DNA from 3 places in the Streptomyces aurantiaciflavus genome. Region 3 is predicted to be linked to each of the others. Evidence: riboswitches for the same ligand, from Rfam matches in the RefSeq annotation. Region 3 holds a riboswitch; each other region holds the start of a gene.
What was found. Region 3 has a riboswitch for S-adenosylmethionine ahead of ACPT94_RS36070 (amino acid ABC transporter permease). Riboswitches for the same ligand answer to the same signal wherever they lie in the genome.
Positions count from the first base shown of each region.

Region 1: it holds a riboswitch for S-adenosylmethionine, as region 3 does, so the genes downstream of both, thrC (threonine synthase) here and ACPT94_RS36070 (amino acid ABC transporter permease) in region 3, are expected to answer to the same signal.
Region 2: it holds a riboswitch for S-adenosylmethionine, as region 3 does, so the genes downstream of both, ACPT94_RS31590 (aminotransferase class V-fold PLP-dependent enzyme) here and ACPT94_RS36070 (amino acid ABC transporter permease) in region 3, are expected to answer to the same signal.

Region 1 covers NZ_JBNCAQ010000009.1:60,370-70,263, reverse strand. Annotated here, with positions in the region: gene groL (chaperonin GroEL) at 91-1,713, opposite strand; gene ACPT94_RS12500 (cold-shock protein) at 2,105-2,308, opposite strand; gene ACPT94_RS12495 (ubiquitin-like small modifier protein 1) at 2,761-3,036, opposite strand; gene thrC (threonine synthase) at 3,153-4,433, opposite strand; SAM riboswitch class I at 4,452-4,599, opposite strand; gene ACPT94_RS12485 (glucosyl-3-phosphoglycerate synthase) at 4,770-5,714, shown strand; gene ACPT94_RS12480 (alpha,alpha-trehalose-phosphate synthase (UDP-forming)) at 5,820-7,265, shown strand; gene otsB (trehalose-phosphatase) at 7,528-8,382, opposite strand; gene ACPT94_RS12470 (DUF3263 domain-containing protein) at 8,570-8,809, opposite strand; gene ACPT94_RS12465 (extracellular solute-binding protein) at 8,832-9,894, opposite strand, start outside.
Region 2 covers NZ_JBNCAQ010000032.1:37,971-47,864, forward strand. Annotated here, with positions in the region: gene ACPT94_RS31580 (rhomboid family intramembrane serine protease) at 1-515, shown strand, start outside; gene ACPT94_RS31585 (Lrp/AsnC family transcriptional regulator) at 745-1,026, shown strand; gene ACPT94_RS31590 (aminotransferase class V-fold PLP-dependent enzyme) at 1,070-2,446, opposite strand; SAM riboswitch class IV at 2,883-2,999, opposite strand; gene trpD (anthranilate phosphoribosyltransferase) at 3,074-4,138, opposite strand; gene qcrB (cytochrome bc1 complex cytochrome b subunit) at 4,279-5,901, opposite strand; gene qcrA (cytochrome bc1 complex Rieske iron-sulfur subunit) at 5,898-6,956, opposite strand; gene qcrC (cytochrome bc1 complex diheme cytochrome c subunit) at 6,953-7,765, opposite strand; gene ctaE (aa3-type cytochrome oxidase subunit III) at 7,831-8,451, opposite strand; gene ACPT94_RS31620 (response regulator) at 8,643-9,044, shown strand; gene ACPT94_RS31625 (L,D-transpeptidase) at 9,092-9,894, opposite strand, start outside.
Region 3 covers NZ_JBNCAQ010000042.1:48,502-58,395, reverse strand. Annotated here, with positions in the region: gene ACPT94_RS36085 (putative leader peptide) at 1-160, opposite strand, end outside; gene ACPT94_RS36080 (ABC transporter substrate-binding protein) at 291-1,316, opposite strand; gene ACPT94_RS36075 (amino acid ABC transporter ATP-binding protein) at 1,426-2,208, opposite strand; gene ACPT94_RS36070 (amino acid ABC transporter permease) at 2,205-3,188, opposite strand; SAM riboswitch class IV at 3,543-3,651, opposite strand; gene ACPT94_RS36065 (glutathione S-transferase C-terminal domain-containing protein) at 3,720-4,655, opposite strand; gene ACPT94_RS36060 (putative leader peptide) at 4,796-4,915, opposite strand; gene ACPT94_RS36055 (carbohydrate kinase family protein) at 5,175-6,104, opposite strand; gene ACPT94_RS36050 (class II aldolase/adducin family protein) at 6,101-6,787, opposite strand; gene ACPT94_RS36045 (TetR/AcrR family transcriptional regulator) at 6,845-7,495, shown strand; gene ACPT94_RS36040 (hypothetical protein) at 7,663-8,172, shown strand; gene ACPT94_RS36035 (hypothetical protein) at 8,417-9,894, shown strand, end outside.

The DNA.
Region 1 (9,894 bases), on a different contig from region 3:
GAACGGCCGAGGGCGGCACCCCCTGCCGGAACAGGGGGTGCCGCCCTCGGTACGAACGGACGGAACCGATCCTCGAAGGTCTTCGAAGGATCAGAAGTCCATGTCACCGCCCGGCATGCCGCCGCCGGCCGGGGCCGCGGCCTTCTCCGGCTTGTCGGCGATGACGGCCTCGGTGGTGAGGAACAGCGCGGCGATCGACGCGGCGTTCTGCAGCGCGGAGCGCGTCACCTTGGCCGGGTCGATGATGCCCTCGGCGACCAGGTCGACGTACTCACCGGTCGCGGCGTTCAGACCGTGACCCGGGGTCAGGTTGCGCACCTTCTCCACCACGACGCCGCCCTCGAGGCCGGCGTTGACGGCGATCTGCTTCAGCGGGGCCTCGAGCGCCAGCTTGACGGCGGCGGCACCGGTGGCCTCGTCGCCCTCGAGCTCCAGCTTCTCGAAGACCTGGGAGGCCTGGAGCAGGGCCACGCCACCACCGGCGACGATGCCCTCCTCGACGGCCGCCTTCGCGTTGCGGACGGCGTCCTCGATGCGGTGCTTGCGCTCCTTGAGCTCGACCTCGGTGGCGGCACCGGCCTTGATGACGGCCACGCCGCCCGCGAGCTTGGCCAGGCGCTCCTGGAGCTTCTCGCGGTCGTAGTCGGAGTCGCTGTTCTCGATCTCGGCGCGGATCTGGTTCACGCGGCCCGCGACCTGCTCCGAGGAGCCGGCGCCGTCGACGATGGTGGTCTCGTCCTTGGTGATGACGACCTTGCGGGCCTTGCCCAGGAGGTCCAGGGAGGTGTTCTCGAGCTTGAGACCGACCTCCTCGGAGATGACCTCGCCGCCGGTGAGGATGGCGATGTCGTTCAGCATCGCCTTGCGGCGGTCGCCGAAGCCCGGGGCCTTGACGGCGACGGACTTGAAGGTGCCGCGGATCTTGTTGACGACCAGGGTCGACAGGGCCTCGCCCTCGACGTCCTCGGCGATGATCAGCAGCGGCTTGCCCGACTGCATGACCTTCTCCAGGAGCGGGAGCAGGTCCTTGACGTTCGCGATCTTGGAGTTCGCGATCAGAATGTACGGGTCGTCGAGGACGGCCTCCATACGCTCCATGTCGGTCGCGAAGTACGCCGAGATGTAGCCCTTGTCGAAGCGCATACCCTCGGTGAGCTCCAGCTCCAGACCGAAGGTCTGGGACTCCTCGACGGTGATGACGCCTTCCTTGCCGACCTTGTCCATCGCCTCGGCGATGAGCTCGCCGATCTGGGTGTCGGCGGCGGAGATGGACGCGGTGGAGGCGATCTGCTCCTTGGTCTCGACGTCCTTCGCCTGCTCGAGCAGGGCGGCGGAGACGGCCTCGACGGCCTTCTCGATACCGCGCTTGAGGGCCATCGGGTTGGCGCCGGCGGCTACGTTGCGCAGCCCCTCCTTGACCAGGGCCTGGGCGAGAACGGTCGCGGTGGTCGTACCGTCACCGGCGACGTCGTCCGTCTTCTTGGCGACTTCCTTGACCAGCTCGGCGCCGATCTTCTCGTACGGGTCCTCGAGCTCGATCTCCTTGGCGATGGAGACACCGTCGTTGGTGATCGTGGGGGCGCCCCACTTCTTCTCGAGGACGACGTTGCGGCCCTTGGGGCCGAGGGTCACCTTGACGGCGTCCGCGAGCTGGTTCATGCCGCGCTCGAGGCCGCGCCGCGCCTCCTCGTCGAACGCGATGATCTTGGCCATGTGAAGTGGTCCCTCCAGGACTGGGGGTGATTCCTTCGGACCGCGCCCGCGCCCGCGACGGACGGCTCCCGACCCGGTGGTTCCTTGCCCCACCCGGCCCGCGAGCCTCACCGACCCGGTCCTTCGTTGTCACTCTCACCTTCAGAGTGCTAACGCCAATGATTAGCACTCGGCCCTCCCGAGTGCAAGGTGCGCCCGCGAAGCCGGCTCGTTGAGGGTGGCGGTCGGGTGGCGGGTGAGAGCGAGCGGCTCGGGGTGATCGTCCCGGGACGAACCGGGCGAAGGGGCCCGCGGCCTGCGGTGTGCCCCCGCGGCCGGCGCGAAGGGCCCGCACGGGCAGCACGAAGGGCCCGCACCCCCGTCGGGATGCGAGCCCTTCGCTGAAAAATATTCAGGCGGTGACGCGAACCATGTCGGCCTGCGGGCCCTTCTGGCCCTGCGAGATCTCGAACTCGACCCGCTGGCCCTCTTCCAGGGTGCGGTAGCCGTCCATCTGAATCGCGCTGTAGTGGACGAAGACGTCCGCACCACCGTCGACCGCGATGAAGCCGTACCCCTTCTCCGCGTTGAACCACTTGACGGTGCCCTGAGCCATGCCTAACTCCCCTATTACTGGCCCTTGCACAGATCCACACTTCGCGGACCCGGGTCAGACCTCACCCCCCAGTTGATTGGGGGCGTGCGCCGGAACGCGTCGACCGCGGCTGAATGTATCTGTCCAACTGCCGTCTGCAACAGGTCAATCGGACGAGAATTCCGGACGCCAAGGGTCCGGAATATGGTGAGAATTCCCCCGAATTCAGGGCAAGTCGGGCTCCACAAAGGGAACGAAAGGCGCAAAACACCTGCACACTTTGGCTACTTCTCATCGCATGCGAAGCCGAAATTCCAGGGCGCCCGGCATGCGATGGGCGGCGCGTTCCCCAACTGTACCGCGCTCAACCACACAGAATTGCCCCCTCCGCTTCTCTCACGGAGGGGGCAATTCGATGAACTCTCGGTAATCGCTGTTACCGACGGTTACTACCGGCGGGTACTGAACCTCGGTCAGCCGCCCGCGACCGCCGGAATGATGGACACCCCGGCGCCGTCCGGGGTCGCCGTCTCCAGGCCCTGCTCGAACCGGACGTCGTCGTCGTTCACGTACACGTTGACGAACCGGCGCAGCTTGCCCTGGTCGTCGAGAACGCGCGCGGCGATACCGGTGTGGTTCTTCTCCAGGTCGGCGATGACCTCACCAAGGGTGGCCCCCTCGGCAAAGACCTCGGCCTGACCGCCGGTGTAGGTACGCAGGATGGTGGGGATGCGGACGGTGACGCTCACGATGTGACCTCCGGTCTGTACAGCGCCCCCAGGGGCGCGGGGCTGTGCTCAAGGTGCGGCTACCGCCGCGCGGGCGCGACCAGCCACGCACGGCCCGCAGACGAACAACTACGCGCTTACGCGAGACCAGCTTCCCGGAACGACTCCAGGTTGGGACGAATGGTCGCGGTCAGCCCGGTCCCGGCCACCGCGTCCAGCGTCTTGAGGCCGTCACCGGTGTTGAGGACGACGGTCGTGAGGCTCGGGTCCAGCAGCCCGCTCTCGATCAGCTTCTTCGTGACGCCGACCGTCACACCACCGGCGGTCTCCGCGAAGATCCCCTCGGTCCGGGCGAGCAGCCGGATCGCGTCGACCACCTGCTCGTCGGTCACGTCCTCCACCGCGCCGCCCGTACGCCGCGCGATGTCGAGAACGTACGGACCGTCCGCCGGGTTGCCGATGGCCAGGGACTTGGCGATCGTGTTCGGCTTCTGGGGGCGGACGACGTCGTGGCCGGCCTTGAAGGCGACGGACACCGGCGAGCAGCCCTCGGCCTGCGCGCCGAAGATCTTGTACGGCTTGTCCTCGACGAGCCCGAGCTTGATCAGCTCCTGCAGACCCTTGTCGATCTTGGTGAGCTGCGAACCGGAGGCGATCGGCACCACGATCTGGTCCGGCAGCCGCCAGCCGAGCTGCTCGCAGATCTCGTACGCCAGCGTCTTGGAGCCCTCGGCGTAGTACGGCCGCAGGTTCACGTTGACGAAGCCCCAGCCCTCGCCTGCCGGGTCGCCGATGAGTTCGGAGCAGAAGCGGTTGACGTCGTCGTAGTTGCCCTCGATGCCGACGAGCTCGCCGCCGTAGATCGCGGCCATGACGACCTTGCCCTGCTCCAGGTCGTGCGGGATGAACACGCAGGAGCGGAAGCCGGCGCGGGCGGCGGCGGCGCCGACGGCGCCGGCGAGGTTGCCGGTGGAGGAGCAGGACAGGGTGGTGAAGCCGAAGGCGCGGGCGGCCTCCAGGGCCTGGGCGACGACGCGGTCCTTGAAGGAGTGCGTCGGGTTTCCGGAGTCGTCCTTGACGAAGAGCTTGCCGGCGTCGACGCCGAGCTCGCGGGCGAGGTTGTCGGCCTTGACGAGCTGGGTCCAGCCGGGGTTGATGTTGGGCTTGTCCGCCACGTCGGCCGGGACGGGCAGGAGGGGCGCGTAGCGCCAGATGTTCGCGGGGCCCGCCTCGATGCGCTTGCGGAGCTCCTCCGTGTCGTAGGAGGAGAAGTCGTACGCGATCTCGAGCGGGCCGAAACACTCCTCGCAGGCGAAGACCGGGCCGAGGGGCACGCGGTGGCCGCATTCGCGGCAGCTCAGCGCGGCGGCGGGACCGAGGTCGACGGAGTTGGTGGTGGCAACTGTCTGCGCAGCCATGTGAGGCGAGGCCCTTTCTCCTCATCTTCCTCACGACGCATCTCGCCGTGAGACGGATTTGGCACCTTCCCTAGCCGGGAGCCTCGCCACTTCCGTGTGACAAGAACCGACTGGAGGGTTGCCGGGGCTTCATCGGGCCGTGTCCCTCTGCCCCTCTGGATGAGCGGTATGTGGTTGTGAACGCGGGCGACCCCCGGACATGCGATGGTCATCCGCGTTGTTCAAGACTGTAACCGAAGGCCAGGACAGTTGAGATAGTCGTCCGAACCGCGAGACGGATCACACGGTCACCCTCCGGGCACCGCGTGTGATCACGACAGTGAGGAGCCGCAGACCGTGCTGGAAGAAGTCGAGCGCTGGCTGGCCACCCGCTCCTGGTCCGTGACCGATCGTCCGCTCCACAGGATCCTGGCCGCCAAGCGGGCCTCGGGCCGGTCGGTGTCCGTCGTGCTGCCCGCGCTGAACGAGGAGGAGACCGTCGGCGACATCGTCGCGGTCATCCGTCACGACCTCATGCAGCAGGTCCCGCTCGTCGACGAGCTCGTCGTCGTCGACTCCGGCTCCACCGACCGTACGTCGGAGGTCGCCGCGGCGGCCGGCGCCCGAGTCGTCCACCGGGACACGATCCTCCCCCGGATCCCGAGCGTGCCCGGCAAGGGCGAGGTCCTGTGGCGCTCCCTGCTGGTCACCACCGGGGACATCGTCTGTTTCGTCGACGCCGACCTGAAGGAGTTCTCCTCCGACTTCGTCTCGGGGATCGTGGGCCCGCTGCTCACCGACCCGGACGTCGACCTGGTCAAGGCCATGTACGACCGTCCCCTGCGCGGCGCGGCCGGCCAGGGCGGCCGGGTGACGGAACTGATGGCCCGCCCCCTGCTCAACATGCACTGGCCGCAGCTGGCCGGCTTCGTGCAGCCGCTCGGCGGCGAGTACGCGGCCCGCCGCAGCCTGCTGGAACAGCTGCCGTTCCCCGTCGGCTACGGCGTGGAGCTGGGCATGCTGGTCGACGCGCTGCACCTGGTGGGCCTGGACGCGCTGGCCCAGGTCGACGTCGGCGTACGCAAGCACCGCCACCAGGACGGGCAGGCGCTCGGCCGGATGGCGGCGGCGATCTACCGCACGGCCCAGCTCCGGCTGGCCCGCGGGCACCTCGTCCGTCCCTCCCTCACCCAGTTCGAGCGGGGCGCGGACGGCTTCGAGCCGCGCACCTACTCGGTGGACACGGAGGAGCGGCCGCCGATGGCGGAGATCGCGGAGTACGCGGCCCGCAAGGTCGCGTAGCCGGGCGCGTAACACGGTGGGCAGGCCGTATACGGCTGGATACGACCCGTCCACGCAGTGCATCCGTACGTTTGAGCGGATCCGGACCGGGCTAGGTTGAGGCGTATGGCTTCCACGCACGGTGCTGCTGTTCAGGGTGCTCGAGGTGCTCAGGTGCTGGTCGCGTCCAACCGCGGCCCGGTCTCGTACGCCGTCCGCGAGGACGGTTCGCTGCACGCCAGGCGAGGGGGCGGCGGGCTGGTCTCCGGTCTGTCGGCGATCGGCCCGGACGCGGGCGCCCTCTGGGTCTGCTCGGCGCTCTCCGACGGCGACCGCGAGGCGGTACGGCGTGGGGTGGGCGAGTCCGGGGTGCGGATGCTGGACATCCCGGCGGACGTCCACGCCGACGCGTACAACGGCATCGCCAACTCCGTGCTGTGGTTCATCCACCACCTGCTGTACCAGACCCCGCTGGAGCCGGTCTTCGACGCGGAGTTCCGGCGCCGGTGGGCGTCGTACGAGACGTACAACCGCGCCTTCGCGCAGGCGCTGGCGGAGGAGGCGGCGGACGGGGCGGCCGTCCTCGTCCAGGACTACCACCTCTGTCTGGTCCCAGGCATGCTCCGCGAACTGCGCCCGGACCTGCGCATCGGCCACTTCTCGCACACACCGTGGGCGCCGGTGGACTACTTCGGCCTGCTCCCCGGCGACATCCGCGCGCAGCTCCTGAACGGGATGCTCGGCGCGGACCGCCTCGGCTTCCTCACCCGGCGCTGGGCGGACGCGTTCACGGCGTGCTGCACGGAGTTCACCGCAGGCCTGGGCAGCACCGAGGTCGGTGTCCACGGCCTGGGCGCCGACGGCGACTTCCTGCGTGCCCGCTCCCACGAGCCGGACGTCGAGGAACGCATGGCCGGCCTCCGTGAGGAGATCGGCACCGCCCCCGACGGCAGCGCCCGCAAGGCGATCGTCCGCGTCGACCGCACCGAACTGTCGAAGAACATCGCGCGCGGCCTGCTGGCCTACCGGCAGTTCCTCGACGACCACCCCGAGTGGCACGAGCGCGTCGTCCACGTCGCCTTCGCCTACCCCTCCCGTCAGGACCTCGCCGTCTACCGCGAGTACACGGCCGAGGTGCAGCGGGTGGCGGCGGAGATCAACGAGCGGTACGCCACACCCGGCTGGACGCCGGTCGTCCTGCACGTCAAGGACGACTTCGCCCGCTCCTTGGCCGCATACCGCCTCGCGGACGTGGCCCTGGTCAACCCCATCCGCGACGGCATGAACCTCGTCGCGAAGGAGGTCCCGCTCGTCTCCGACGAGGGCTGTGCGCTGGTGCTGTCCCGGGAGGCCGGCGCGTACTGGGAACTGGGCGACGACGCGATCGTCGTCAACCCCTACGACGTCCTGGAGACCGCCCGCGCCCTGCACGAGGCGCTGACCATGAGGCCGGAGGAGCGGGCGGAGCGCACCAAGAGGCTGGTGGCGGCCGCGACCGCGCTGCCTCCGGCCCAGTGGTTCCTGGAACAACTGCAGGCGCTGCGAGAGCTTCAGCCGAACCGCCCGAGCTGACCCGCGAGCGCACCCAGCAGCCCCACCACACCAGCCGGCCCCTCGACCACGAGATCGGCACGCTCGGCCAGTTCGCTGACCCCGGCGCTACCTCGAACAACTGCAAGCAGCGCCGGAAACTCAGCCCAGCCGCCCGAGCTGACCCGCGAGCGCACCCAGCAGCCCCACCACACCAGCCGGCCCCTCGACCACGAGGTCGGCGCGCTCGGCCAGTTCGCTGACCCCGGCGCTACCTCGAACAACTGCAAGCAGCGCCGGAAACTCAGCCCAGCCGCCCGAGCTGACCCGCGAGCGCACTCAGCAGCCCCACCACACCGGCCGGCCCGTCGACCACGAGGTCGGCGCGCTCGGCGAGTTCGGTGACCTCGGTGCTGCCGCTGGCCACGAGTAGGCCGGGGAGGCCGTCGGAGCGGAGCTTCTCGACGGCGGCGAAGGCGGGAAGGTCGCCGAGGTCGTCGCCGGCGTAGAGGACGGACTCGGCGCCGATCTCACGGACGTACTCGGTCAGTGCCACGCCCTTGTCCACGCCGGGCGGCCGCAGTTCGAGGACCATCCGGCCGGGTTCGACGATCAGCCCGTGCCGGGCGGCGAGGTCGGCGAGGGGCTGCCGGAGGGCCTCGAAGGCGGCCTGGGGATCACTGGCCCGGCGGGTGTGGACGGCGACGGCCCGCCCCTTCTCCTCCACCCACGTCCCCTGCCAGTCCCCGGCGGCTTCCAGCACCCCCGGCAGCTCGGCCCGCGCGGCGGCGACACCGGGATGCGGGGCGGGCGCCGAGACGGTACCGGTGCGTGCGTCCCACCGCTCGGCCCCGTAATGCCCGAGCACGGCGAGACGCTCCAGCCCCGGCACCCCGGCGAACCCCCCGTTCCGCACGGCCACGGCAGCGGGGCGACCGGTGACGACGGCCACGGAAGCGACCTTGGGGGCGAGTTCCGCGAGGGCGGGCACGGCATCCGGGTGCGCCCGGGCGTCGTCCGGGTTCTCGACGATCGGCGCGAGCGTGCCGTCGAAGTCGAGAGCGACGAGGGCGGTGCGGGGACCGGCCAGGATCGCTTCGAGAGCTTGTCGCCCGTGGGGGGTGGTGGGGGTGGGGAGTCCGGGTTCCATGGAGTCCATACGGTGACGATAACCGCGGCCGGTGAGGATAACCCCGGGCAACCTCAGCCGGTCCGGGGGTGCCCCCCTCCGGGGGAGTTCGAGGACGAGGCCCGTTCAGGGCCGAACCGGGGGTCTGGGGGCGGAGCCCCCAGGGGACGGGAAGGGGTAGGGGCGGCGGGGGCGAAGAACCCTGCCCCGCACAACCTCACCGCTCCGCCCGCCGAGCCTCCCGCACCCTCCGCAACCGATTCACCGTCACCGGATCATGCGCCAGCGCCCTCGGATCGTCCAACAGGGCATTCAGCAGCTGGTAGTACCGCACCGGCGACAGCCCCAGCTCCTCCCGGATCGCCCGCTCCTTCACCCCCGCCGCGGGAAACCCCCGCCGCTCCAGCGCGAGGATGCCCCGCTCCCTCGCCCCCAGCTCTTCCTCCGGCCGCTCCATGCCCGCACGGTAACCCAACGGCTCACCCGGCGGAGCCGCTCGCCACGGTGGTGGCCGTCGCCTGCAGCTGGCCGAGGACGCCGGCCGGGCTGCCGGACGGCGTCACGGCCTGCCCGATCCGCTTCTTGATGTCCGCGCTGACCGTCGCCCAGGAGGTCCGCCCCACGGGATACAGCTGGGAGACCGGCAGCTGGTCCAGGAACGGCTTGAGGTCCGCGTCCTCCGAGGCCTCGCTCATGACCTGGGACGCGGAGTTGGTGACCGGCAGCAGGTCGTACTCGCGGGAGAAGTCGAGGACGTTCTTCTCGCTGTAGACGAAGCTCAGGAACTCCTTGATCTGGTCGGCGTGCCCGTTCTGCCGGAAGGCGGTCATCCAGTCGGCGACGCCCATGGAGACCTTGGCGGGGCCGTCGACGCCGGGCATGGGCACCATGCCGAACTTCACGCCCTTCTTCGCGGCCGTCTTCATCAGCGAGGGATGCCCGTTGAGCATCCCGACCTGCCCGGCGGCGAACGCCGCGAACGCGTCGGCCCGGTTCAGCTCGCCCGGCGCGACCGGCCCGGTCAGTCCCTTGCCGACCAGTTCGTTCTTCAGCCAGGAGAACGTCGCGACGTTCTCGGTGGAGTCGAGGCTGTAGCCGGTGGCGGTCGCGGTGTAGCCGCCTCCGCCGCTGAGCAGCCACTGCATGGTCTCGGCCTGCGCCTCCTCCGGCCCGAGGGGCAGCGCGTAGGGGTACTTCACGCCCTCCGCCTTGAGCGCCTCGGCGTCGTCGGCGAGTTGGGCCCAGGTGGTGGGCGCGGTGATCCCGGCCTTCTCGAAGAGGCTCTTGTTGTAGAACAGCAGCCGCGTCGAGGAGGCGAACGGCATCCCGTACTGCACGCCCCGCACCTCGCCCGCGTCCGCGAGCTGGGGCACGAAGTCGGCCTGGACGGGGATGGAGAGCACCTCCCCCGCCTTGTAGAGCAGGTCGGCGGCGGCGTAGTCGGAGTACGCGCCGATCTGCGCCATGTCGGGTGCCTTGCCGGCGTCGACCATCTCCTTGACCTCGCGGTCGACGTCGTTCCAGGAGTAGACGGTCACGTCG
Region 2 (9,894 bases), on a different contig from region 3:
GCTCTGCGCCCTCCGCCCTCACCCCCGCGACGGCCCTGTTCATCCACGGCAGCTGGGTGCACCTGCTGGGCAACATGCTCTTCCTCTACGTCTTCGGGGCGATGACCGAGCACCGGATGGGCCGAGTCCAGTTCACGCTCTTCTACCTCGGCTGCGGTTACCTGGCCCTGCTGGGCTACGCCGCCGCCAACGCCGACTCCGAGCAGTCGCTGGTCGGCGCCTCCGGGGCGATCTCGGCGGTCCTCGGCGCGTTCCTGTACCTGTTCCCCCGGGCCCGCGTGACCAGTCTCCTGCCGTTCCTCTTCTTCCTGCCGCTGCGCTTCCCGGCCTGGGTGGTACTGCCCTTCTGGGCGACCCTGCAGTGGCTGGCCGCGGGGCGGGCCGGGCAGGGGCCCGGCGTGGCGTACCTGGCCCACGTGCTGGGCTTCGGCCTGGGCTTCGGCTACGCGTGGGCCCGCTTCGACCGTCCGACGAGGGCCTGTCCGGCGGATCAAGTCGCAGGAAACCGGCGGTGACTCATCGGTGCGGGTGAGCGGGGCTTGGTGCGTCCAGCTGCAAGGCGGAGGAGGGCGTCGACGCGATGGGGGCCCCTCCCGCGCGAGCGAAGCCGAGCGTGGGGGAGTCGGCAACCGACGACAACGCCGCAGATGGGCGTGCCAAGCCCCGCGTCCGCGGCATGATCCGCCGGACAGGCCCTAAAGTGAAGGCCGCCCCAGCTCCGGCCCCCGAGGGAGAGAACCAGCCGTGATCACCGCGATCGTCCTCATCAAGACCAGCGTGGACCGGATTCCCGAGATCGCGGAGTCGATCGCAGCGCTGGACTCCGTCAGCGAGGTGTTCTCCGTGACCGGGACGTACGACCTGATCGCCATGGTGCGGGTGCGGCAGCACGAGGAGCTGGCGGAGGTCATTCCCGGCCGGATCAGCAAGATTCCGGGCGTGGAGGCGACGGACACGCACGTCGCTTTCCGTACGTACTCGCAGCACGACCTGGAGGCGGCGTTCGCGATCGGCCTGGACTCCTGACCGTCTGAACACCGTCTGAACACCGCCTCCGGAGAAGAGCGCCTCACACCGCCGGGACGCAGCGGCCGTCCTCCGTGCGGTACTGCCACCTGGCGCCGTCCCGGACCAGCTCCTTCACGGCGCCCACGAAACGCTCGACGTGCTCGTCCGGCGTTCCCGCGCCGAAGCTCACGCGGATCGCGTTGAGGGACTTCTCGCCGGGGGCCGCCTCGGGGGCGCCGCACTCGCCCTGGGTCTGCGGGTCGCTGCCGAGGAGGGTGCGGACCAGGGGGTGGGCGCAGAAGAGGCCGTCGCGGACGCCGATGCCGTACTCGGCGGAGAGGGCGGCGGCGAAGTGGGAGCTGTTCCAGCCCTCGACGACGAAGGAGATCACGCCCACGCGCGGGGCGTCGTCGCCGAAGAGGGACAGGACGCGCACCTCGGGGACCTCGGCGAGGCCTTCCCGCACCTTCTCGACCAGGTACTGCTCGCGGGCGACGAGCGTGTCGAAGCCCGCCTCGGTCAGCGCCTTGCAGGCGGCGGCGATGGAGTAGGCGCCGATGACGTTCGGGGAGCCCGCCTCGTGCCGGGCGGCGCTCTCGTGCCACTCCACGTCCACTCCCCCGTCCGCGCGCCGGGTGACCTTGCGGCTGGCGCCACCGCCGGCCAGGTACGGCTCGGCCTCGCGCAGCCAGTCGGCACGGCCGGCCAGGACACCGGAGCCGAACGGGGCGTACAGCTTGTGGCCGGAGAAGGCGACCCAGTCGACGTCGAGGTCGCGCACGCTCACGGGGTGGTGCGGGGCCAGCTGGGCGGCGTCCAGGACGATCCGGGCGCCGTGGGCGTGGGCCGCCGCGGCGAGCTCCCGCACCGGCCACAGCTCGCCGGTGACGTTCGAGGCGCCGGTGACGCAGACCAGGGCGGGACCGTACCCCTCTTGAACGGATGCGGTGCGGTCGGCGAGGGCGCGCTCCAGGGTCTCGACGGCCTGGCGCGGGGTGCGGGGGGCGTCGAGGTAGGTGACCCGGGCGTCCTTCCAGGGCAGCAGCGAGGCGTGGTGCTCGGTCTCGAAGACGAAGACCTGGCAGTCGGCGGGGAGCGCGGCGGCGAGGAGGTTGAGGGAGTCGGTGGTGGAGCGGGTGAAGACCAGCTGGTCGTCGGCTCGGCAGTCGAGGAACTCCGCGACTGTCCTGCGGGCGTTCTCGAAGAGGTCCGTGGAGAGCTGGGAGAGGTAGCCGGCACCGCGGTGGACGCTGCCGTAGTACGGGGCGTAGGCCGCCACGTCGTCCCAGACGCGCTGGAGGGCGGGGGCGCTCGCCGCGTAGTCGAGCGCCGCGTAGGTGACTTCGCCGCCCGTGACGAGCGGGACGGTGACATTACCGCCCAGAACAGGCAGCGGTGCACAAATGGCGCGGGTGGCGGCAGCGGTGGAGACGGACATGGTGAACTCCCGTGAAAGGCAGGCGGATTCACCACGCGAGCACACGTACGCGCAGACACCGCGGGCACGGCTCAGCGTGGGAGAAAAGGTGAAAGGGGATGCGGAGGCGGGGCTCTGCGGCCCCCCTTCGGGGGGCTGTCGGCCCTAGGGCCTGTTGCGAAAGTGGCGCCTGCCGCGCGACGCCCGGCACGCTCCCCCACTGCCTGAAGGGCGTGGGAGGTGCCCCCACTCGCCGCACCGCCCGAAAGCCCGAGTACGCCCAGTACGAGGGCTTCCGAGCGGCACGCCGAGAGCACGCACCGACGGCGACATCAGCCGCTCCGCGGCGGGCGCGCGGCCGCCCTTCGGGCGACGACGCCACTTTCGCAACAGGCCCTAGCGCATTCGCTTGCTCACGGAAGGCTCCTCGACGACCAGGACCCCTGGTGGTACGAGGGGTCCGCGCTTGCCGTGGACCTCGCTGCCCACGACCTGGTCTTCACCCGGGGCACCCCGCCACGGACGGAGGGTTGCCGGACAGTCGGCCGGGGCCTCATGACTGTCACTCATGACCTGAACAGGAACGTACGTGAAGTGATCGCGGTCCCGCAACTCGTGTCCGGATCGCGGGACCGCACCTCGGATGCCCTACGCGTTGCTGGCCGTCACCCAGCGCTCCAGCGCCCGCTTGGCCGCGCCGGAGTCGATGGACTCCGCGGCCTTCGCCATCCCGGCCCGCAGCTGCTCGGTGAGCGGTGCGTCCGTCGGGTCCAGGGCGACCAGCGCGGCCGCCGAGTTCAGCAGGACCGCGTCCCGTACGGGGCCCGTCTCGCCGTCGAGGAGGCGGCGGGCGACCTCGGCGTTGTACGACGGGTCGCCACCGCGCAGGGCCTCCACCGGCACGAGCTCGATGCCGACGTCCCGCGGGTCGAAGGCCTCCTCGGTGACCTTGCCGTCGCGGACGGTCCAGACGCGGGAGGTGGACGTCGTCGTCAGCTCGTCGAGGCCGTCGTCGCCGCGGAACACCAGGGAGGAGTTGCCGCGTTCGGCGAAGACGCCCGCGATGATCGGTGCCATGCGCGGGTCGGCGACCCCGACGGCCTGGGCGCGCACCTTCGCCGGGTTGGTCAGCGGGCCGAGGGCGTTGAACACCGTCCGGATGCCCAACTGGCCGCGGGCGGCGCCCGCGTGACGCAGCGCCGGGTGGAACTTGACGGCGAAGCAGAAGGTGATCCCGGCCTCCTCGGCGACCTCGGCCACCCGCTGGGGGGTGAGGTCCAGGTTGACGCCCAGCCTCTCCAGGACGTCCGAGGAGCCCGACGCCGACGAGGCCGCGCGGTTGCCGTGCTTGACGACCTTCGCGCCCGTGCCGGCCACCACCAGCGCCGACATCGTGGAGATGTTCACCGTCTTCGCGCCGTCGCCGCCCGTGCCGACGATGTCGACCGTACGGCCCGACACCTCGATGACGTTCGCGTGCTCGTACATCGCGCGCACGAGCCCGTTGATCTCCTCGACGGTCTCGCCCTTGGCGCGCAGGGCCACCACGAACGCGGCGATCTGCGCGTCGGTGGCCTCGCCCCGCATGATCCGGTCCATCGCCCAGGCCGTCGCGTCGGCGCTCTGGTCGCGGCCGTACAGCAGGGCGTTCAGCACCTCGGGCCAGGAACGGCCCGCCGCGGTGTCGCCTCCAGCGGGGGTCACAGCGCTCATAAGCCGCTCCTGGGTCAGTCCGGTCCCGCTCTTCGGGACACGCGTCTCAACAGGTCCACCCTATCCAGCCGCGGGCACGGCGAAGGGCCCCGTCCGAACACCGGACGGGGCCCTTCGTCAGTTGCGTGGCGACGCAGTGATCAGTGGTGGCCGTGGCCGCTCGTGATCTCCTTGTACTCCTCGACGGTCGGCTTGGCGATCTGGCTCTCCTCGCCGTAGTACGCCTTGCTCAGCTTGGCGCGGACCTTCTCCGAACGCTTCACCTTGCGCTCGACGCCGTTCTCGTCGACCGTCGGGCCGATCTCGGCCGGCGCGTACTGCTCGTGCGCGGTGAGCGTGTACAGCGCCTCCTGGCTGAGCGGCTCGTGGACCTCGATGTACTCACCGTGCGGCAGGCGCTTGATGGTGCCGGTCTCGCGACCGTGCAGCACCTTGTCCTTGTCGCGGCGCTGCAGGCCGAGGCAGATCCGCTTGGTGATGACGAAGGCCAGGACCGGTCCGACGAAGAAGCCGATGCGGACGAACCAGGTGACCGCGTTGATCGACAGATGGAAGTGGGTGGCGATGATGTCGTTGCCACCACCGACCAGCATGATCATGTAGCCGGTGACCCAGGCGACGCCGAAGGCCGTGCGGGTCGGGGCGTTGCGCGGCCGGTCCAGGATGTGGTGCTCGCGCTTGTCGCCGGTCACCCAGGACTCGATGAACGGGTAGAGCGCGATCACACCGAGGAACAGACCGAAGAGCACCAGCGGGACGAACACGCCCAGGACGAGCGTGTGACCCCAGAAGTTGATCTCCCAGCCCGGCATGGCGCGGATCAGACCCTCGGCGAAGCCCATGTACCAGTCGGGCTGGGCGCCGGTGGACACCTGGTCCGGACGGTAGGGGCCCATGGCCCAGATCGGGTTGATGGACGCGATGCCGGCGAGGGCCGCGATGGCGCCGAAGACCAGGAAGAAGAAGCCTCCGGCCTTGGCCATGTAGACCGGCAGCAGCGGCATGCCGACGACGTTCTTGTTGGTCCGTCCGGGACCCGCGAACTGCGTGTGCTTGTGGTAGAAGACCAGGATCAGGTGGCCGACCACGAGACCGAGCATGATGCCCGGCAGCAGCAGGATGTGGATCGAGTAGAACCGCGCGACGAAGTCGCCGCCCGGGAACTCCCCGCCGAACAGGAACATCGAGATGTACGTGCCGACGATCGGCACGGACAGGATCGCGCCCTGGGTGAAGCGGACACCGGTGCCGGAGAGCAGGTCGTCCGGGAGCGAGTAGCCGGTGAAACCGGTGAACATGCCGAGGACGAACAGCAGGAAGCCGAACAGCCAGTTGATCTCACGCGGCTTGCGGAAGGCGCCGGTGAAGAAGACGCGCATCATGTGCACGAACATGCCGGCGAGGAAGATGACCGCCGCCCAGTGGTGGATCTGCCGGATGAGCAGACCACCGCGCACGTCGAACGAGATGTGCATCGTGGAGTTGAACGCCTCGGACATCAGCTGACCCTGCAGCGGGACGTAGCTGCCGTGGTACTCCACCTCGTTCATCGACGGGTGGAAGAACAGCGTCAGGTACACACCCGTGAGGATGATGATGATGAAGCTGTAGAGGCAGATCTCACCCAGCATGAAGGACCAGTGGTCCGGGAAGATCTTGCGCATGTTGGCCTTGGCCAGGGAGTAGATCCCCAGCCGGCCGTCCGCCCAGTCGGCGACCCGCTCGCCCGCGGGTGCCTTGCGGCGGTCGTCGTTGTTACTCATCCGCGCTCCCAGAAGGCAGGACCGACGGGCTCTTCGAAGTCGCCAAGCGCCTCAAGGTAGCCCTCGTCGTTCACGCCGATGCGCAGCTGCGGCAGGGCGTGACCGGCCGGGCCGAAGATCACTCGGGCACCGTCGGACAGGTCGAAGGTGGACTGGTGGCAGGGGCACAGCACGTGGTGCGTCTGCTGCTCGTACAGCGAGATCGGGCAGCCGACGTGGGTGCAGATCTTCGAGTACGCCACGATGCCGTCGTGCGACCACTCGAGCTCGCGCTTGTCCTTGATGTTCTCCGGCTGGATCCGGACGATCATCAGGGCGGCCTTGGCGATCTCGTTCTGGAAGTCGTGGTCGTGCTCCTCCAGGCCCTCCGGCTTGGCGAAGGTGAGGGAGCCGACCGCGACGTCCGAGGGACGCAGCGGCTCGTTGGTGTTCATGTTGACGAGCAGCTTGCCCTTGGCCCACAGCGTGTGGCGCAGCTTGTCCTCGGGCAGCGGACCGAGGTCGCGCAGCAGCACGACACCGGAGAGCGGGAACAGGGCCAGCGCACCGAACATCGTGGTGCGGATCAGCTTGCGCCGACCGATCGCGGACTCCTTGGCGCCCTGCTTGAAGTCGGCCATGACCTTGGCCTTGACCTCGGGCGACGCCTCGATCGCGTGACGCTCGTCGGCGATCTCCACGTCGGACATCAGGGTGCGGGCCCAGTGGACCGCGCCCGCGCCGATGCAGAACAGGGCCGCACCCAGCGTCAGGCCGAGCGCGAAGTTCAGCGCGCTGATGTGCCCGAGCGGGAAGATGAAGACCGACTTGTCCGGCGGGATCGCCACGTACGAGGCGATGAAGCCGACGGTCGCCAGCATCGACACCGTGAACAGGAAGGCGACCGTACGCTCGGACCGCTTGGCGGCCCGCTCGTCGATGTCCTGCATCCGGTGCTCGTGGGGCGGCAGCCCGGGGTCGGCGAACGGGTTCTTCTCGTCCGCGACGCCCACCGCACCGTGCGCGTGGTCCTGCTCAGCGGGCAGGTTCTCTTCTGGAATGTCTTGGCTACTCATGACTTCTTGGCCTTTGCGGTCCGGGCGGCGACCCACACGGCGACGGCGATCAGTCCGCCGAGACCGAAGATCCAGCCGAACAGGCCCTCGCTGACCGGCCCGAGGCCGCCCAGTTCGAGACCGCCGGGGCTCTCCGTCTCATCTCCGTTGACCGCGTTCAGGTACGCGATGATGTCCTTCTTGTTCTGCTCCGACAGCGTGGTGTCGGGGAAGGAGGGCATGTTCTGCGGGCCGGTCTGCATGGCCTCGTAGATGTGCTTCGGGTCCACGTCCTCGAGGGTCGGAGCGTACTTGCCCCGGGTCAGGGCACCGCCCTTGCCGGTGAAGTTGTGGCACTGCGCGCAGTTGGTGCGGAACAGCTCACCGCCCTTGGCGATGTCCGCGCCCTCCGGACCGTACTCGGCCTCGGTCGGGACGGTCGGGCCGGCGCCGAGCGAGGCGATGTACGCGGCGAGCTGGTCGATCTGGGCCTGCGTGTAGATGACCTTCTTCCGCGGCACCTGCGCGCCCTGGGAGGTCGCCGCGGGCATACGGCCGGTGCCGACCTGGAAGTCGACGGCGGCGGAGCCCACGCCCACGAGGCTCGGACCGTCGGAGGTGCCCTGACCGCCGGTGCCGTGGCAGCTGGCGCAGCCTACGGCGTAGAGCTTCTTGCCCTCTTCGATGGCCAGGGACTGGGCGGTTTCATCTGCCTTCGCCTTGCTCGCGGGTGCGAACACGGCGTACAGCCCCCCGGTGCATGCCAGCGCGAGGAGTAGGACGACGAGCGCCGCCAGCGGATGGCGTCGTCGTGCGGAGAGCTTTTTCACGGATTACCCCGGTGTCAGGATCTTCTGCGTCGATGCTTCTGGGATGGGTGCGGGATCGGGCCCGGCTACTTGATCATGTAGATCGTGGCGAAGAGGCCGATCCAGACGACATCGACGAAGTGCCAGTAGTAGGACACGACGATCGCGGCAGTCGCCTGCTCGTGGGTGAACCTCCTGGCCGCGTAGGTGCGCCCGAGGACCAGCAGGAAGGCGATGAGACCGCCTGTCACGTGCAGGCCGTGGAAGCCGGTGGTCAGGTAGAAGACCGACCCGTAGGGGTCGGAGGAGAGCGAGAGCCCGTCCTTCTTGACCAGCTCGGTGTACTCGTACACCTGGCCGCCGATGAAGATCGCACCCATGATGAAGGTGACGATGAACCAGCCCCGGAGCTTCTTGACGTCACCGCGCTCGGCGGCGAACACGCCGAGCTGGCAGGTGAGGGAGGAGAGCACCAGGATCGTGGTGTTCGTGGCCGAGAACGGGAAGTTCAGGGCCTCGGCCATTTCCTTCCAGTGATCGGGACCCGTCACCGATCGCAGGGTGAAGTACATCGCGAAGAGGGCCGCGAAGAACATCAGCTCGGAACTCAGCCAGATGATCGTTCCGACGCTGGTGAGGTTCGGCCGATTGACCGACGGGTGCGCGTGCCCGGTTTCTACTGTCGTTGCTGTCGCCACGACCGACATTATGTCGGTCGCTTATCCCGCCCTCACTCCGGGGGGTGCCGTTCGGAGTGTTCGTACTGTCCGTAGTCCCCGTATGGCCCATCGGAGCCGGTCGGAAGGCGTGTTCCGGCAGGTGTTGACAGGCTGTTGAGGGGAGTAGCATCCGCCTCATCGGTACCCGGACGTTCCACACCCAATGACGCGGAGGAACCATGCAGGCGACCGCCACGGTGCTGGTCTACAGCGATGACGTCACCACCCGCGAGCAGGTGCGGCTGGCCTCCGGCCGCCGGCCCGCTCCGGACGCGCCCCTGGTCGAGTTCATCGAGTGCGCGACGCCTCCGGCCGTTCTGCGGGAGTTGGACAAGGGCGGCATCGATGTCGTCGTCCTGGACGGCGAAGCCGTGCCCATGGGCGGTATGGGGCTGTGCCGGCAGATCAAGGACGAGGTGTTCCAGTGCCCGCCGGTGCTGCTGCTGATGGGGCGGCCCCAGGACGCGTGGCTGGCCACCTGGAGCCGGGCCGACGCGGCTGTGACGCTCCCCGTGGAGCCGGTGGAGTTCGCGGGGGCGCTGGCTTCGTTGCTGCGGCGCAAGCGGCTGCTGAGCGCCTGAGAGGAGAAGAGGCGGGCGTGGGCCCCGGGTCCGCGCGCCCGGGTCTCTCACGTCGCCGTGGGCCGGAGCCTGGACGTGTCCTGCTCCGGCCTGTGCTCGCCGGTCGTCAGGGCGCTGCCCGTGCTCCACTTCGCCCAGTCGATGTTCCAGTCGCCGAAGCCGTTGCCGAAGGTCTCCATCGTGTGGCCGTAGCTGTTGACGACCTGGACGACGTCGCCCTGGCGGACGTTCGCGAAGAACCAGGCGGCGTTGGCGGTGCTCATGCCGGTGCAGCCGTGGCTGACGTTGGCGTAGCCCTGGGAGCCGACGGACCAGGGGGCGGCGTGGACGTACTCGCCGCTCCAGGTGACGCGGGTGGCGTAGTAGACGGGCAGGTCGTACGACTCCGCCGAGCCCTCGGCGATGCCGACGGTGGTGCCGCGCATCCGTACGAAGTACTCCTTGCCCAGGACGACCTTGACCCCGTTGCGGGTCTCGAAGCCGGGCTTGCCGGTGGTCACCGGTATTCGTTTGATCTCCTCGCCGTTCTTGAAGACGGTCAGGGAGTGGGCCGAGGCGTCGGTGAGGGCGATGACGCGGTCGCCGATGGTGAGTTCGAGGTCCTTGGCCCCGCCGCCCCACAGGCGGTGGCCGACCTTGATGCCGTTCAGGTTGCTGTGGACGCGGATCGCGGTGTGGGCCGGCCAGTACTCCTTCGGGCGGTAGTGGAGCTGCTTGTCGTCCACCCAGTGCCAGGCGCCCTGCACGGAGGGCTCGGAGTCGACCTTGAGGGCGCGTTCCACGACGGCGCGCTGGCCGGGGTCCTTGATGGGCTGGCTCAGTTCCGCGGTGACGGGCTGGCCGACGCCGT
Region 3 (9,894 bases):
AGAGCGCGCCGGCCACGCGCTGGAGGTCGATGTGGGGCCGGGAGTGAAGACGTATGGAACGGAGCGGGTTCGGGACGCGGGTCAGCGGTACATCCGTCACGTCCGTCACCTCCGCCCCTCGGGATCGGCGGGCCGCTGTCGCCGGCGGCGCCTCGCACATCTCGTCATGAGTCACAACGCCCCGGCCTCACCGGGTGTTCCCGGGTGGATCGAGGAAGCCACGGAGGCGCGGTCCCTTCCTGTCGTTCCTGCGTCAGCTTTGCATGGGCAGTCGGTGAGTTGATGGGGCGTCAGGAGTTGGTCAGCGGCAGCCCGGGCGGGTTGACCTCGGACTTCTCGACGGCCTCGTTGGAGAGGTGCCAGGCGGCGAGCCACTTGGCGTACTGACCGTTCTTGATCAGGTGGTTGATGGCGTCGGCGAGGGGCTTGGCGAGGCCGCTGTCCTTCTTGGCGGTCGCGGCGATCAGGCCCTGGAGCGTCTCACCGGCACCGGAGAACTGGCCCGCGACACGGGTCGCCTGGGGCGTACCGGCGGTCTTGGCCGCGTGGTAGGCGAGGTTCGGGTTGGGGCCGAAGTAGGCGTCGATCTTGCCGCTGTTCAGCGCCAGATAGATGCTGTTGGTCTCCTGGAAGTACTTGACGGTGAGGGGCTTCTTGCCCTCCTTGGCCAGCTTCGCCTTCCACTCCAGGAGGATCTTCTCCTGGTTGGTGCCGTTGCCGACGCTGACCGTCCTGCCGGCGAGGCTCTCGTAGTCGCCGTCGAAGTTCCAGGCGTTGTCCTTCTTCACCTCGAAGGCGAGATCGTCCTTCCGGTAGGAGGCGAACTCGTACTTCTTCTTGCGCTCCTCGGTGTCGGTGATGTTCGAGAAGCCGACGTCGACCTTTCCGCTGTCGATGCCGATGAACAGGTTCTCCCAGGTCGACCGGCGCACCTCGGGTTCGAGACCGAGGACGGCGGCCACCAGCCGGCCGAGGTCGACCTCGGAGCCGGTGAGCGTCTTCTGGTCGCTTCCCACGAAGCCCAGCGGCGGGCTGCCGGACGGCAGCGTGCCGGATCCGATGACCAGCTTGCCGCTCTTCCTGAGGGCGTCGGGCACTTCGGCGCTGATGGACTTCACCTCGGAGACCTTCAGGGTGGTCTCCTTGGCCGCGCCGTTGGACAGCCGGCCCACGGTGACCGAGCCGGCGGTGTCGGCCGTCGTGGTCGCGGCGTCGCTCTCGCCCCCGCAGGCGGCGAGCCCGGTGGCGAGAGTGGCCACGGCGGTGGCCGCGGTGATGCCGCGTGTCAGGGCGCGTCGGGAGATGTGGAGGGGCATGGCCGTCCTTGTCGTTCGCAGAGGGTGAGGGCAGGGGTGATGGTGACGAGAGGGGTGGGGGTGGTGAGGTGACGTGGGGGAAGCAGTGGTGTCCGGCGGCGCCGGCGGGTCAGAGGACCTTGCTCAGGAAGTCCCGGGTGCGCTCGTGGCGCGGCTTGTCCAGGACCTCGGCGGGCGGGCCCTGTTCGACGATCCGGCCGCCGTCGATGAAGACGACCCGGTCGGCGATCTCACGGGCGAAGCCGATCTCGTGGGTGACGATCACCAGGGTGGTGCCGCTCCTCGCCAGGTCCTTGATGACGGCGAGGACCTCACCGACGAGTTCGGGGTCGAGGGCGGAGGTCGGCTCGTCGAAGAGGATGACCCCGGGGCGCAGCGCCAGGGCGCGGGCGATGGCCACGCGCTGCTGCTGACCGCCCGACAGCTGCCGTGGGTAGGCGGTCGCCTTGTCGCCCAGACCGACCCGGTCCAGGAGTTCGCGGGCGAGTTCCTGGGCCTGCGCCTTGTCGAGCTTCCCGGTGGCCACCGGGGCGGCGGCGACGTTGTCCAGCACGGTCAGGTGCGGGAAGAGGTTGAAGTTCTGGAACACGAAGCCGATGCGGCTGCGCTGGGTCAGGATGATCCGCTCGCTCAGCTCCTTCAGCCGGTCGCCCTGCCGGCGTACGCCGATGAGCTCGCCGTTGACGCTGACGTGGCCGATCTCCGGCTTCTCCAGGTGGTTGACGACCCGCAGCAGGGTGGACTTGCCGGAGCCGGACGGGCCGAGGATCACGGTGACCTCGCCGGGCCGCACCGTCAGGTCGACCCCGTTCAGCACCCGGTGGGTGCCGTACCACTTGTGCACGTCGTGCACCTCGACGGCGGCGGCGTTCTGAGTCGTCTCGGCGGTCATACGGCGGCCTCCCGGCGGATGCGGGCCCGCAGGTCGGTCAGACCGGTCCGCAGCTTCTGCAACGGCGTCGGCGGCAGGGTGCGTGTGGCGCCCCGGGCGTAGTACCGCTCGACGTAGAACTGGATGATCGACACGACGCTGGTGAGGATCAGGTACCAGACGGTGACGACCAGCAGCAGCGGGACGATGTCACCGGGGTAGGTGGAGCCCATCGTCTGCGCGGCCCCGAACAGGTCGAGCAGCGACACGTAGAAGACCAGCGAGGTGCTCTTGACGAGGCCGATGAGCTGGTTGACGTAGTTCGGGGTGATGGAGCGCAGGGCCTGCGGCCAGACGATCCTCCTGAACTGGTAGCCCTTCGGCAGGCCGAGCGCGGCGGCCGCCTCGTGCTGGCCCTGGTCGACGGAGAGGATGCCGCCGCGGACGACCTCGGCCGCGTACGCCGCCTCGTTGAGGCTGAGGCCGACGACGGCGACGACCATGTCGGTGGCGAGCCGGGACTCGTCGAAGGTGAAGAAGGCCGGCCCGAAGGGGACGCCCACGCTGAGTGTCTGGTACAGGGCGCTGAAGTTGTAGAGGAACAGCAGGACCACGATCAGTGGGATCGAGCGGAGCGCCCAGACGTAGGTCCAGCTGACCGCGCGCAGCACCGGGCTCTTCGAGAGCCGGGCCAGGGCGAGCAGGACGCCGCCGAGGAGCCCCAGCACCGCGCTGTAGGCGGCGACTTCGAGGGTGATGAGGAGCCCGTCGAGGATGGTCGGCCGCAGGAACCAGTAGCCGAAACGGTCCCACTGGTAGAAGGGGTTGGTCACCAGGCCATGGACGAACTGGGCGGCCAGGACCAGGACGATCGCGGTGGCGATCCAGCGGCCGGGTCGCCGCAGGGGCAGAACACGCTGTGCTGCAAGAGGCTTTGACGGTGTGTCGGACGGCGGTGGCGCCTCGGCGAGGGACACGGCGGCGCCTGGGGGTTGGCTCATGAGGGGCTCCGGCGGAGTCGGGACGCCCCGGGACACGGCGGACACGCTGTGGCCACGACGGCCGCTCGGCGGCAGGGCGGGACACAGGGAGACGCACGGGCACCGGGGGCTGGGCGGACAAACACACCGCGAGAGCGGTGTTCGTCAGGAACGCGGGACCGCTGTGGGGGACGTCAGCCCCGACAGCGGGCACAGCCCGGTGCGGTACACAGTGCGCTGTTCACACGGAGCAGATCGACTGCCCGGTCGGCGACGAGCAGGTCCGCGGACGGCCGTACGCAGCCCTGGGGGCGGCGCGCGGCCGTCCTGGGAGCTGCGTACATGTCCGTCACCCGTCTCTTCCGGCCCGGTGGGCCCTCGCGCTTACCGAGTCGTCGTCGGTCCGGTCGTCACCTGGGGCACCCCACCGCGGTGCGAGGGTTGCCGGTCAGCAAGCCAGGGCTTGTCGCTGACGCTCATGACCGTTCTGAGCCGTAAGTTAAGACAGCTGCCCGAACGGATGTCAACGTCGGTCCACGAAGTGGACCAGGTTCAGGGGCGGTTGACCTGCGGTCGCGCGCCCGTGTCGGAGGTCGCGTGGGCCGCCCAGTCCAGGATCTGGACGGCGGCTCCCGCGGCCTCCAGGCCCTGGCAGCGGGCGCGGTGGCGGCGGTCGATGCCGTCGAGGTCGAGGTGGGCGCCGAAGGCAGGGTGGGCGGCCAGACGGCGCGCGTAGGCCCACAGGGCGGGGTGGTCGGCGATGCGCTGCACGGCGGCGGCGTCGAGATGGATGCGGTGCACGGTGTCGAGTTGGACGAGAGCGACCCACAACTCGACGTCCGCTGCGGTGACCTGATCCCTGATCAGGTACGTGTGCGTTCCGAGTCCCTGTTCCAGCGCGCCGAGCGTGGCGAGCAGGGTGTCGAGGGCGGCGGCACGCTCCGCCTCCTCGGCGCCGGCCGCTCCGGCGCGCTGCGCGGCCTCCTCGATGCCTCGCGCGCACATCCGCTCGACGGCCTCGATCTCCGACTCGGCGCCGCACGGGTACAGCGTGGCCCGGCCGCCGGCGAACTTCCCCCAGCCTTCGGCCGGGGGGACCCCCAACTCGCTGCGCTCGGCGAGATCGCGGGCGATGTCGGGGCCGTGGGTGGAGACGATCCGCCCGGACCAGTCGTCGCTGAGCACCGGCCCGAGGGCGGGCCCAGTGTAGCGGTGCGCGCTGGCGTCGTAGAGCGGGCGCAGCACGGCATGGCCGCCGTCCGGACAGTCGGGGACCGCGGGCAGGAACGTCATGGGACAGGCCCGGTCGAGGCCGAGGAGGCCATGGGTGACGGCGATGCGCAGCCCGTCGGGATCGGCCGGTGACAGATGGAGGCGGTAGCGGCGCGGCACGGCGTAGTGGCCGCTGCGCGCGTCACGGCCGATCCGGCCCCGGAAGGCGGGGGCGGGGCGGACGGACGGGTGGGCGGCCGACGGTGTGACGGACATGGGTCTCCCCGGGGGCGGGCGCGCGACGGACGCGCGGCGGATGCGACGTCGGACGGGGGCGCGGCTCCGGTCGGCGCGCGCCGGACGGGACGGCGTCCGGGGGACACCGCCGGTGCGGCTCGGCGCGGGGACGGGCCGGTTCAGCCCCGGGGGATCGCGCTGCAGACGCGCAGCAGATCGATGTGGCGGCGGGAGGTGAGAAGGGGCGACGACCATGCCGTGCGGCCTGCTCGGCTGGTGACCGGCTCAAGGCGCCCCATGTTTCCCTACCTGTTCACTAGGATTCCCGGATCCGAGTGTCGATCCGCCTCCGGTCGGCGTCAAGAGGGTGTCCACCAGGTGAATGGGGCCGCTCCCGGGGCGGTGCGTCCGCGACGGACGACGGCCGCACCCGGGCCACCGTCTCGCGCACCGCGTACGGCGGCGGTCGTCGCTCCACGCCGAGTTGCCGCGGCGGCACGAGCGAGCCCCCGCAGTTGTCTGCGGGGGCCTCGTCACGCCCGGAGGTGCGGCCTCACCTCACGGGCGGGTCTTCTGGTGCGCCGCGAACTCGTCGGCGGCGGCCAGGTCGAAGTCCCCGTGGTCGCTGCCGAGCCCCTGCGCGACGAGTGCCGCCGCGGCGCATCCCAGGACGGCCGCGTCCCGCGGCGCGCGCCCCAGGCTCACGCCCCGCAGATAGCCCGCCGAGAAGGCGTCACCGCAGCCGGTGGTGTCGACGACGTCGACCGCGAAGGCGGGCACCGTCTCGCTGCCCTCGCCGGTCGCCACGAGCGCGCCCTCCCCGCCCCGCGTGACCGCGACGACCCCGGCACCGGCGCCGAGCAGCTTCGCGACGCCCGCCGCCAGATCGTCCTCCCCGGAGAAGCCGAGCACCTGGTCCTCGTTGGGCAGCAGATGATCGACGTGGGGCAGCGCGGCCTCGATCTGCTCGAAGCTGCCGAGCACACCGGGGGCGAGCAGGTCCACCGAGGTGACGGCGCCGTGCTCCTTGGCGTACGACAGGATGCGCGTGGCGACGTCGACGCCGATCAGCTCGGGGCCGCCGAGGTGCAGATGGGTGGCCTCGGCGAGGGCGTCCCAGGGCACGTCGTCGAGGCCGTAGGTGATGTTGGCGCCGAGGAGATGCAGCGAGGGCCGGTCTCCGTTGGGGCGGATCGGCAGGACGCTCGCGGAGGTGGGGGTGTCGGCCCGGCGGACGAGGAGCTCCGTGTCGATCCCGGCGCGGCGGAGCAGCTGGACGAGCATGTCGCCGGTCGGGTCGGCGCCGATGGCGCCCGCGCTGCGGACCGACGCGCCGAGCTTGGCGAGGGTGAGGGCGGTGCCGCCGGCCGTCCCGGCGGCGGTCATCCGGATGTCCTCCACCAGCGTCGCGCCCTGCCCCTCGGGTATGGCCTCCACCGGCCGTACCAGCACGTCCAGGACGTGCACGCCCATCGTGACGACCTTCATCGGTTTCCCTCCTGCGCGGGTGGTACGGGGTGGGTGGTGCCGTAGTCGCGGGCGAGCGCGGCCTCGATCACCGCGAGCTGTTGCTGTTCGTCGAGGATCCGGGGCCGTCCCATGGAGGCGGCCCGCTGGTAGACACCGCAGGCCCATTCGAGCAGCAGCGCGTGCTCGACCGCCTTGTCGAGCGTGGACGCGTGGGTCACCGCGCCGTGGTTCGCCATCAGGGCGGCGGCGCGCCCGTCGAGCGCGTCGAGCACCGCCCCGGCGAGCTCCGGGGTGCCGAAGGTGGCGTACGGCGCGACGCGCACGGTGCCGCCCAGGGCGAGCAACTGGTAGTGGATGCAGGGGAGTTCGTCGAGCACACAGGAGACGGCGGTGGCCATCGGGGCGTGGGTGTGGACGACGGCGCCGGCGCCGTACCGGCGGTAGACGCCGAGGTGCAGGTCCAGTTCGGAGGTCGGCCGAAGGGTCCCGGCCACGACCTTCCCGTCGAGGTCGACGACGGTCACCTGGTCCGCGGTCAGTTCGGCGAGGACCGCTCCGGTCGCCGTGATCGCGACCCGCTCCCCCGCCCGCAGGCTGACGTTCCCGGCCGTGCCGATGAGGAGGCCCTCGGCCCCCAGGCGCCGGCAGGCGTCGGCCACGGCGGCCCGCTCCTGACCCAGCGCGGAGCTTGAGTCGGTCATGGGCGCGACGCTAGCGTAAAGGTGAAACAATGTCACGTTCATGTTCGGAGGCCGTCCTTGGGCCAGGCGACCGCTGATCCGGGCCGCACTCCCCTGCGCCGTACGCCCCGTCAGGCGCGCAGCAAGGCGCGGCTCGCGCTCGTGCTGGCGGCCGCCGAGCGCGTACTGGTCGACGAAGGGGTAGAGGCGCTCACGACGACCAGGGTGGCGGCCGAGGCGCAGGTGTCGGTGGGCTCGCTGTACCAGTACCTGCCCGACCGGGACGCCATCATCGACGCCCTCGCGGCGGGCTGCTTCACGCGTCTCGAGGCCGTCATGGACGACCTGGTCCGGGCCGCGTCGGCCGAGCGCTGGGACGACCCCGTGGGCGTACTGATCGATACGTTCGCCGGGATCTACCGCACCGAACACGGTTTCCGCGCCCTGTGGTTCGGCAGCGGGCTCACCGAGCGGACCCGTGCCGCCGACCGCGAGCACAAGCGCCGCATGGCCGACGGCGTCCGCCGCGTCCTGCTCGCGCTGGGCGCCGTCCGGGACGACGAGGAGCTGGCCCGGTCGTGCCATGCGGCGGTCCTGGCGGCGGACGCGCTGGCGCAGGAGGCGTTCCGGCGGGACGCCGGGGGCGACGCGGAGCTGCTCGACGAGGCGAAGGTGATGCTGCGGGGTTACCTGGCCGCCGTCGTGGGGCGCTGTCCGCCCCACCCGTGAAAGCCGACGCCCGACTGCCCGGCCGCCCCGCGTGACGTCGCCGGCGTCGGCCCTCAGGACGCCGCCTCGACGGGTCCCGTAGGGCAAACGGTGCAACTCGGGGCGCAGTCATCGTCACCGCGCTGTTTCCTGTCTGCGGAACCCCCTACAGGAAGGCGAGGACGACCATGACCAAGGAGGACCGGAGGCCGTCCGCCCTTCTCCGGGCCGGCGCCCGCGGGCTGGTGGCCGCCATGGCGATGACAGGGGTGCGCACGGTCACCTCGACCCTGGCGCCGCAGGAGCAGGCCCCGCCGGAGGCGATCGTGGAGAGGCTCGCCCCGACCGCGGTCCTGCGGGCGCGGGAACACCGCCGGGAGGCGGTCACGGAACTGCTCCACTGGACCTACGGCGCCGCCGGCGGCGCCGTGTTCGGGCTGCTGCCGGCCCGTCTGCGGAGCATGCCGATGACCGGGCCCGCCTACGGGCTGCTGGTCTGGCTCGGCTTCGAGCTGGCCCTCGCCCCGGCGCTCGGCGTACGGCGCGCGGAGCAGCGGCGCGTGCTGTGGCGGCTGGTCGTCGCGCTCGATCACATGCTCTACGGCGTCGTGGTGGCCGGACGCCTGGCTCCTGAACCGGCGGTCGCCCTGCGCACGGCCGAGACGGTCGACGCCGAGGACGACGGCGCGCGCCGGTAGACCCGGCGCCCCGGCCGGACCACGACGGGCCCCGCCTCCTCCCCGGCGCTGCGAGGTCGTTTCCAGCACTTGGGTGCCCCGCTCCCCCTGAAGGCCCAATTCCACCTCGCTCACCGGGTGCTCCCACGCAAGGAATGTCACGGTATGGGTGGAACTGCACACATTTACTGATCGGAGGAGCGGAATGCCGCAGGCCGGAGTCGACGATGACGTCACGTCCGCTGTCGCGACAGCGTACGCGGCCATGGCCTCGCGGAGCCCGGAGCGTGACTTCGGCCGGCTGAGCGCCGTCGCCGACGCGGTCCTGTACGAGGGCTATCTGCTCTACCCCTACCGCCGCTCGTCGCCCAAGAACCGGGTGCGCTGGCAGTTCGGCGTGCTGTTCCCCCGTGACTGGGTGGAGCGGGACGGCTCGGTCACCCCGGGGCTCTCCGGCTCCGCCGACTCCTGGTACCAGCAGACCGAGTGCCTGCTGCGGATCCGCCGGCCGCAGGCCGTGGTGCGCGTGCGGGTGCGGTACCTGCAGACGCAGCACAAGCAGGTGGAGGAGACGGGCCGGGACGGAAGACACCGTCCGGTCGAGTCGCTGCGGGCACCCGACGGCACGCTCCACCTCACCTTCGACGAGGCGGTGCCGCGCGAGACGGACCTCGTCGTCCGCCTGGAGGAACTGCTGCGGCGGGAGTCCGTCCTTCCGGTCGGCGCGCCCGCCGGGGAGGAGACCGAAGAGCTCCCCGGGAGCAGCGGGCGGGCGGTACGGCGGCGTGCCGCCGTCCGGGCGAGCACGACCGTCACCGCGGAACGGCTCGGGGACGACGTCTGCAGGCTTCGGATCCGCACCGAGAACACGGGGCCGGCGCCGGACCCGCGGGCCGTCCGCGACGAGGCGCTGCGGGGCGCGCTCATCGCGACGCACACGCTCGTCGGCGGCGACGGCGTGGAGTTCGTCTCGCTGATCGACCCGCCCACGGACCTGCTCGGACACGCCCGAGCGTGCCGCAACGCGTTCACCTTCCCCGTCCTCGGCGGACCGCCGCCCGAGGAGGCCCCCGCCGAGCACGCCGGAGCAGTCCGGGACGGAGCCTGCGGCCCCACCCTCATCTCCTCGCCGATCATCCTGCCCGACCATCCGCAGATCGCCCCGGAGAGCCCGGGAGACCTGCACGACGCCGCGGAGATCGACGAGATCCTGACACTGCGCACGCTGCTGCTGACCGACCAGGAGAAACGCGAGGCGCGCGCCACCGACCCGCGGGCCGCCCGGATCCTGGACCGGGTGGAGTCCATGCCGCCGGAGGTCTTCGCCCGGCTGCACGGCGCCATCCGCTCACTGACCCCGGCCACGCCGCCGGACCGCGCACCGGCCTCGCCGGCCGCCGCGCCCACGCCCTCCCCCGGCCCCGTGTCCGCCCCGCCGGCCGACCGGCCCGCGTGGTGGCAGGAGGGCGCCGACGACGGCCTGTCCCCCACCACCGACACGGTGCCGGTCGACGGCGTACCGGTGGGCGGCGGCAGCCGGGTGCGGCTGCGTCCGCGGAGCCGGGGCGCCGACGCGCAGGACATGTTCCTGGCCGGGCGGACCGCACGGGTCGCCGCCGTCTTCCACGACGTGGACGGCAGCGTCCACCTCGCGGTGACGCCGGACGACGATCCGGCGGCCGAGCTGAACGGCTGGTACGGCCGCTTCCACTACTTCCGGCCCGACGAACTCGAGCCTCTGGA